DNA from 2 places in the Agromyces sp. NPDC055661 genome. Region 2 is predicted to be linked to the other one. Evidence: predicted binding sites of a transcription regulator. Region 2 holds the regulator's gene; the other holds the start of a gene.
The links. Region 2 encodes HspR, which represses chaperone genes until heat shock. Its sites were predicted from a motif close to AAGTTGAGTCNNNNNGACTCAACTT; they were not measured.

Region 1 (3,408 bases), 1.0 Mb from region 2:
CCTCGAGCTCGGCCAGTCGACCGATGAGCTCGGACACGTCCACCTTCACGCCGAGGCGCAGGCGCAGTCGCGCGCCCGCCTGGTCGATGAGGTCGATCGCCTTGTCGGGCAGCACACGCTCGCTGAGGTAGCGGGCGCTCAGCTCGACGGCCGAGCGGATCGCGGCATCCGTGTACTCGACGCCGTGGTGCTGCTCGTACGCGGGCTTGAGGCCCTGCAGGATCAGCACCGAGTCCTCGATCGAGGGCTCGCCGACCTTCACGGGCTGGAAGCGACGCTCGAGCGCCGGGTCCTTCTCGATCTGGCGGTACTCCTTGAGCGTGGTCGCGCCGACGAGGTGCAGCTCACCCCGCGCGAGGCGCGGCTTCAGGATGTTGCCCGCGTCGGTGCCGCCGTCGCCCGAGCCGCCCGCACCGACGACGGTGTGGATCTCATCGATGAAGATGATGAGCTCGCCCTTGTGCGCGGCGATCTCCTCCATGGTCTTGGTGAGGCGCTCCTCGAAGTCGCCGCGGTAGCGGGTGCCGGCGAGCATGCCGGGCAGGTCGAGCGAGATCACTCGCTTGCCGAGCAGGGCCTCGGGCACCGACTCCTCGACGATCGCGCGGGCGAGTCCCTCGACGATCGCGGTCTTGCCGACGCCGGCCTCGCCGATCAGCACGGGGTTGTTCTTCGTGCGGCGGCTCAGGATCTCGATCGTCTGCTCGATCTCGTCGACACGTCCGATCACCGGGTCGAGCTCGCCGTCACGGGCGCGCTGGGTGAGGTCTATGCCGAACTTGTCGAGCATGGGGGTGTCGGATGCCGCGGCGGCGGCGCTCTCCGGTCCCTGAGCCTGTCGAAGGGACTCGTCGTCGATACCGTCGACGGTCTCCCGGATCTGCTGCGTGAGCGCCTCGGCGGTCACACCGGCACGCGCCAGCACCTGGCCGGCAGGGGCATCCTGCCCCAGCACGAGCGCGAAGAAGAGGTGCTCGGGATCGATGTACGTCGAGCCGCTCGACCGCGCCACCTGGTACGCGTGGAACAACGCGCGAGACGCCGACGGCGTGATGGTGGCCGCGTCCCTCCGCTGATTGAGGCTCTCGAAATCAGCCTCGGATGCCGCGGGCAGCCGCGCCTCGGTCGCGGTGATGATGCGCTCCGGCGCGACGCCGATGCGCTGGATGGCCTGCGTGACCGCCTCGTCCTCGACGATGACGCGCAGGATGTGCAGCGCGTCGAGCTCGGTCTGTCCGCGCTCGAGCGCGAACTTGCCGGCACGCTGCAGGATGCTCTGGGTGCGCGCGGTCAGGAACCGGCTGAGGTCGATCGACCGCGCCTGCCTGGCCTGCTCACCCGCGAGATACCGGGCGAGGAACTCGTCGAACGAGTTCGCGCCGGTGTCGCTGAAGTCTTCGGGCACCTAGTCCTCCTGGGGAACTTGAGTTGGGTACGCTCAAGTTCAACGCGGTGGGGGCGTGGGTATTCCCGGCCGCCAAGGAAGCAGGTTCGCGCGATGGCATTACGCCGCGGCGCACCCTACCGTTTCGCGAGTATCCACGCCCCGCCTCACGTGTAGATTTCACAGATGGCGGAGACTCGTATCTGGCGTGACTACTCGGGGTCGGGCGGCTCCGACCGTGTAACCCGAAGCTTGCACCGCGAGCGTCCGGTATTCGAAGACCACACTTCCTACCCGTGGGATGACGACCAGCGCACTACGCCGTCTGGCGCTGTCATAGCTCACTTTGGCGATCTCACAGAACGTGCTATTGGCTTCATTGAGGACTCGCCGGCCGTTGTGGGTTGTATCGCGTGGCTCACAGAGCACCGCCTGCTTCGGGCTCTGGCGGGACGAGAGGCTTCGTTAGTGGTGCAGAAGGAAGACTTCCTGCGGCCCGACGCTCGCGCGGCCGCCGATTGGGCCGCAAGGCTTCGGGCGTCCTATGGTTTGCTCCACAACTCATTCGCACGGTTCCAGTTTCCGCAACCGCTCGGCACCGCGTCGTACGCGGGCGACCCTACACTCGAGCCAGTTCGCTGTGTGGGAAATCACAATTCGGCCAAGTCCCCGGCAATGCCGCGAATGCATCATAAATTCCTCGTCCGCCTCCAAGTCAACGAGGCCGCCCACGATGTCGCTGACCGGCTTCAGCCCGTCGCTGTCTGGACCGGATCGTTCAACTTCTCAAAGAACGCTGGATACTCCTTCGAGAACGCGGTCGAGATTCATGACACAACGATCGCACGGTCATACTTTGAAGAGTTTTCGCGTGTGATGACCCTCTCGGAGCCGCTCGAGTGGGAGTCAGAATGGGTCTATCCGGAATGGCGCATCGGAACCTGACCCGAGCACAACTCGGGTCGCCGATTGGCCGATGCGGGCACCGTTCAGTCACCCTTGGGCATTTCGGACCATCCGACGAAGGTCTGAAGGGGAGACCGAATTGCTGGTGCACCGGGTCGTCGTCAGTTGAGTTCGTAAGCCGGATGTGCGAGACCAACTTGCCACTGGAGACCCGCACCAATACGGGCCTGAACGTGTCCAGGCTTCCCGTAGGGATCTCGAACGTCGAGTGCCACGCCAGCCAGCTTCGCGCGAGTCTCCTTCACAGTTCGACCGGGTGTAGGGGGCCGTGTCTGAGCAGAGGCGAAGGCTCTACCTGATCGCTCTCTAATCCTTCTCACATCATCGGAATTTGGCCGCGGGTTTCGACCTTGCCGAAATGGTGCGACAAGGGACAGCACCTGTGGTTCGAGCAGCCGTGTCCAGACATCGCCATAGTCCGCGTTCGGCGACCCGTGGTGTGGAACCTTATACAGCGAGGCTTGCGAATCCGGCTGATGGGTCGCAACGACGGCCTGCCACCCACAACCAGAAGGCCCAACCGTCAAGTCTGCCCCCAAGAGCACTCGAGCCGGGCCCGCTTCGATCCACAGTGCGACTGAGAGCTCATTCGGATCAATTGCTGCGAGCCTCTTTCGAGATCCGGCGGAGGCAGCCCCTTCAGCAAGCGCTGTATCTGCTCTGTGCACAGCCCGGGGGGATGGTGACAACGCAAGCACTCGAGCGCCTACCCCGTTACCCGCTTCTGGTCGACGCCAGATGAGCTTTTGTTCGTCAGCCTTCAGAAGGGGATAGCGGCCGTCGTTGAGTTGTCGCCGCGCGACAACCTCCTTCAGGACCTCTCGGTATTCCCGCCTTACAGAAACCGTGAGTTGGTCTTCGATGTCTGCGTCCGCCTCAACTGCGGCGAAGAATTCGTTACCTGTGTAGGCCGCCGACGTGACGTACTGGGCATCGCTTGCTTTGCGGTACAAATCGCTGATCCCCGCAGTGTGATCGTCGTGTGCATGTGTACCGACTACTAGGCGTATCGCTCGCGCTGGATCGATCCCGATTCTCTCAAAGTATTCGAGGACTGG
Region 2 (3,408 bases):
CTCGGCGAGGCGATCTACGCCTCCTCGCAGCAGCAGCCCGCGGGCGCCAACCCGGGCAACCCCGGCGAGGACGCCTCGGCCAGCGGCACCGACGGCGGCAGCTCCTCCGACGAGGACGTCGTCGACGCCGAGGTCATCGACGACGAGGACGAGAAGAAGTAGCCATGACGGACGAGAACCAGGACCACGACGAGCCGATCATCCGCGACAAGCGGCGGATCGACCCCGAGACGGGTGCGGTTCGGCATCCCGAGGGCGAGGTCGAGGGTGAGGTCGAGGCGACGGATGCCGCGTCGGCCGAGCCCGACGACGAGGACGTGCTCACGGTCGACGACATCCTGAACGCGGCGCAGGCCGAGGTGCAGGAGCCGAGCGACGAGCACCTCGCCGACCTCAAGCGCGTCACCGCCGAGTACGCGAACTACCGCAAGCGCACCGAGGCGAACCGCGAGGTCGAGCGGGAGCGCGCGGTCGGCGCGGCCGTGGCCGTGCTGCTGCCCGTGCTCGACGACCTCGACCGTGCCGAGAAGCACGGCGACCTCGAGGGCGACGCACCCTTCGCAACCATCGCGGCGAAGCTCCGCGCGGCGGTCGAGAAGCTCGGGCTGACCCCGTTCGGCGAGGTCGGCGAGCCGTTCGACCCGACGCGGCACGAGGCGATCTTCCAGCAGCCGTCCGACGAGGTCGACACCGACACGGTCGGCGACGTCGTCGAGACGGGATACCTGCTCGGCGGCACGCTGCTGCGGGCGGCGAAGGTCGTCGTCAAGACGCCGCAGGAATGATCCGGGTCGTCGAGTAGCGCCGCCGAAGGCGACGCGTATCGAGACGCACACGGGTCTCGATACGCGTCCGGCTCCGCCGGGCGCTCCTCGACCACCGGTTCATCAGACAGACTCAGAAGAGGAGGTGCCGATGGCCAGCCAGGATTGGTTCGACAAGGACTTCTACCAGGTGCTCGGCGTCTCCAAGGACGCGAGCGACAGCGACATCAAGAAGGCGTACCGCAAGCTCGCGCGCAAGTACCACCCCGACCAGAACCCGGGCGACGCCGCGGCCGAGGCGCGGTTCAAGGAGATCAGCGAGGCGCACTCCGTGCTCGCCGATCCCGAGGAGCGCAAGGAGTACGACGCGATCCGGGCCATGGGCACGGGCGCGCGATTCACGGCTCCGGGCGCCGGCGGTGCGGGCGGCTTCGAGGACGTGTTCGGCGGCATGTTCGGCGGCCCGGGGGGCGCCGGCGGCGGCACGCGCTACACGTTCCAGCAGGGCGGCGACTACGACGACCTGCTCGGGGGCCTGTTCGGCGGCGGCCGCTTCGGCACGCCGAGCGGCGGCTACCGCGGCTTCGGCGGGCCCACGAAGGGCCGCGACGTCACCGCGTCGACCACGCTCGAGTTCATCACCGCCACCAAAGGCGACCAGATCACGCTGCAGACCGCCGAGGGCAAGCCGATCACCGTGCGCATCCCCGCGGGCGTGGCCGACGGCCAGAAGATCAAGCTGCCCGGCAAGGGCCATCCGTCGCCCGACGGCGGCGAGTCCGGCGACCTCATCCTCACCGTGCACGTGCGCAAGCACCCGGTGTTCGAGCGCGACGGCCTCAACCTGCGCGTGACCGTCCCGGTCACGTTCGCCGAGGCCACGCTCGGCGCCACGATCCAGGTGCCGACGCTCGGCGGCGATCCCGTGAAGCTGCGCGTTGCGCCCGGCACCCCGAGCGGCCGCGTGCTGCGCGTGAAGGGTCGCGGCGTCGAGACGAAGAAGGGCACGGGCGACCTGCTCGCCGTCGTGCAGGTGGCCGTGCCGTCGCACCTCTCGAAGGACGCCTCCGAGAAGCTCGAGGAGTTCGCGGCGCTGCTGCCCGACGAGGACCCGCGTGAGGAGCTGCTCGCGAAGGCGAGGAGCCAGCGATGAACGAGTCGAGCCCGCTGTTCGTGATCTCGGTGGCGGCCGACCTCGCTGGGATGCACCCGCAGACGCTGCGGCAGTACGACCGCATGGGGCTCGTCTCGCCGACCCGCACGGCGGGCAAGTCGCGGCGGTACTCGATGCGCGACGTCATGCAGCTGCGCGAGATCGCGCAGCTCTCGAGCGAGGGCGTGAGCCTCGAGGGCATCCGCCGCGTGCTCGGCCTCGAGGACGAGGTGCAGGGTTTGCGCGCCCGCGTGCGCGAGCTCGAGGCCGCGCTCGCGGACGAGATGCTCAACCGGCCCGGCCGCCGGGTCTTCGCCGCCGGATCCGCGGGCGACATCGTGTCGCTCCGCACCGGCACGCGCGTGCGGCGCGAGAACGCCCTCGTCGTCTGGCGACCGCTCGACCGCGAGTGATCCTCGACGTCGGCTGATTCCTTGCGCCCCCGCCCCTCGTGCGGGAGGCTCGCTCCGGGGGACCTCCCCGGGGGAAGGAGCACACATGGAACAGCGCGAACCGTCCGAGGCCGTCACGGCGGCGAACCAGGCGGCGCTGTCGGCGTTGCCGTTCGACGACGACGCCGACTTCGCGGCGGCCGATCGGGGCTTCGTCGGCACGCTCGACGATCCGGCCGTGCGCGACGAGGGCGGCACGGTCGTGTGGGATGCCTCGTCGTTCGACTTCGTCGACGGGGACGCGCCGACGTCGGTGCATCCGAGCCTGTGGCGCCAGTCCAAGCTCGTCGCGAAGCACGGCCTCTACGAGGTCGTTCCCGGCCTCTACCAGGTCCGTGGGCTCGACCTGTCGGTCACGTCCTTCATCGAGGGCGACACGGGCGTGATCGTCGTCGATCCGCTCATCTCGAAGGAGACCGGAGCCGCGGCGCTGGCCCTGTACCGCCGGCACCGTGGCGATCGCCCCATCGTCGCGGTGATCCACACGCACAGCCACATCGACCACTTCGGCGGCGTGCTCGGCATGGTGACGCAGGAGCAGGTCGACGCCGGAGACGTGCAGGTCATCGCGCCCGAGGGCTTCGTCGAGCACGCCGTCGCCGAGAACGTGTACGCCGGCGTCGCGATGGGCCGCCGTGCCGGGTACATGTACGGCGCGCGCCTCGACCGCGGACCCAAGGGCCAGGTCGGCGCCGGCCTCGGCCAGACCACCTCGACCGGCCAGCCCGGGATGATCGTGCCGACGCTCGACATCCGCGAGACCGGCGAGACGCACGTGATCGACGGCGTGGAGATCGAGTTCCAGATGGCGCCCGGTACCGAGGCGCCGTCGGAGATGCACTTCTACCTTCCGGGCTTCAAGGCGCTGTGCATGGCCGAGAACGCCACGCACACGCTGCACAACCTGCTCACGCTGCGGGGAGCGCTCGTGCGCGATCCCCACGTCTGGTCGCAGTACCTCACGGAGGCGATCGAGCGCTACGGCGACCGCGCCGAGGTCGTGTTCGCCTCCCACCACTGGCCCACCTGGGGCAACGAT

Region 1: ACWGO8_RS03885 (ATP-dependent Clp protease ATP-binding subunit) is a predicted target of HspR. The motif match lies at 1,421-1,445, and genes of this name have one in related genera.

Annotation. Positions count from the first base shown of each region.
Region 1 is NZ_JBSHHC010000001.1:850,847-854,254, forward strand. It holds gene ACWGO8_RS03885 (ATP-dependent Clp protease ATP-binding subunit) at 1-1,405, opposite strand, end outside; gene ACWGO8_RS03890 (hypothetical protein) at 1,853-2,329, shown strand.
Region 2 is NZ_JBSHHC010000001.1:1,898,339-1,901,746, forward strand. It holds gene dnaK (molecular chaperone DnaK) at 1-162, shown strand, start outside; gene ACWGO8_RS08690 (nucleotide exchange factor GrpE) at 165-785, shown strand; gene ACWGO8_RS08695 (DnaJ C-terminal domain-containing protein) at 916-1,917, shown strand; gene ACWGO8_RS08700 (heat shock protein transcriptional repressor HspR) at 1,914-2,330, shown strand; gene ACWGO8_RS08705 (alkyl/aryl-sulfatase) at 2,416-3,408, shown strand, end outside.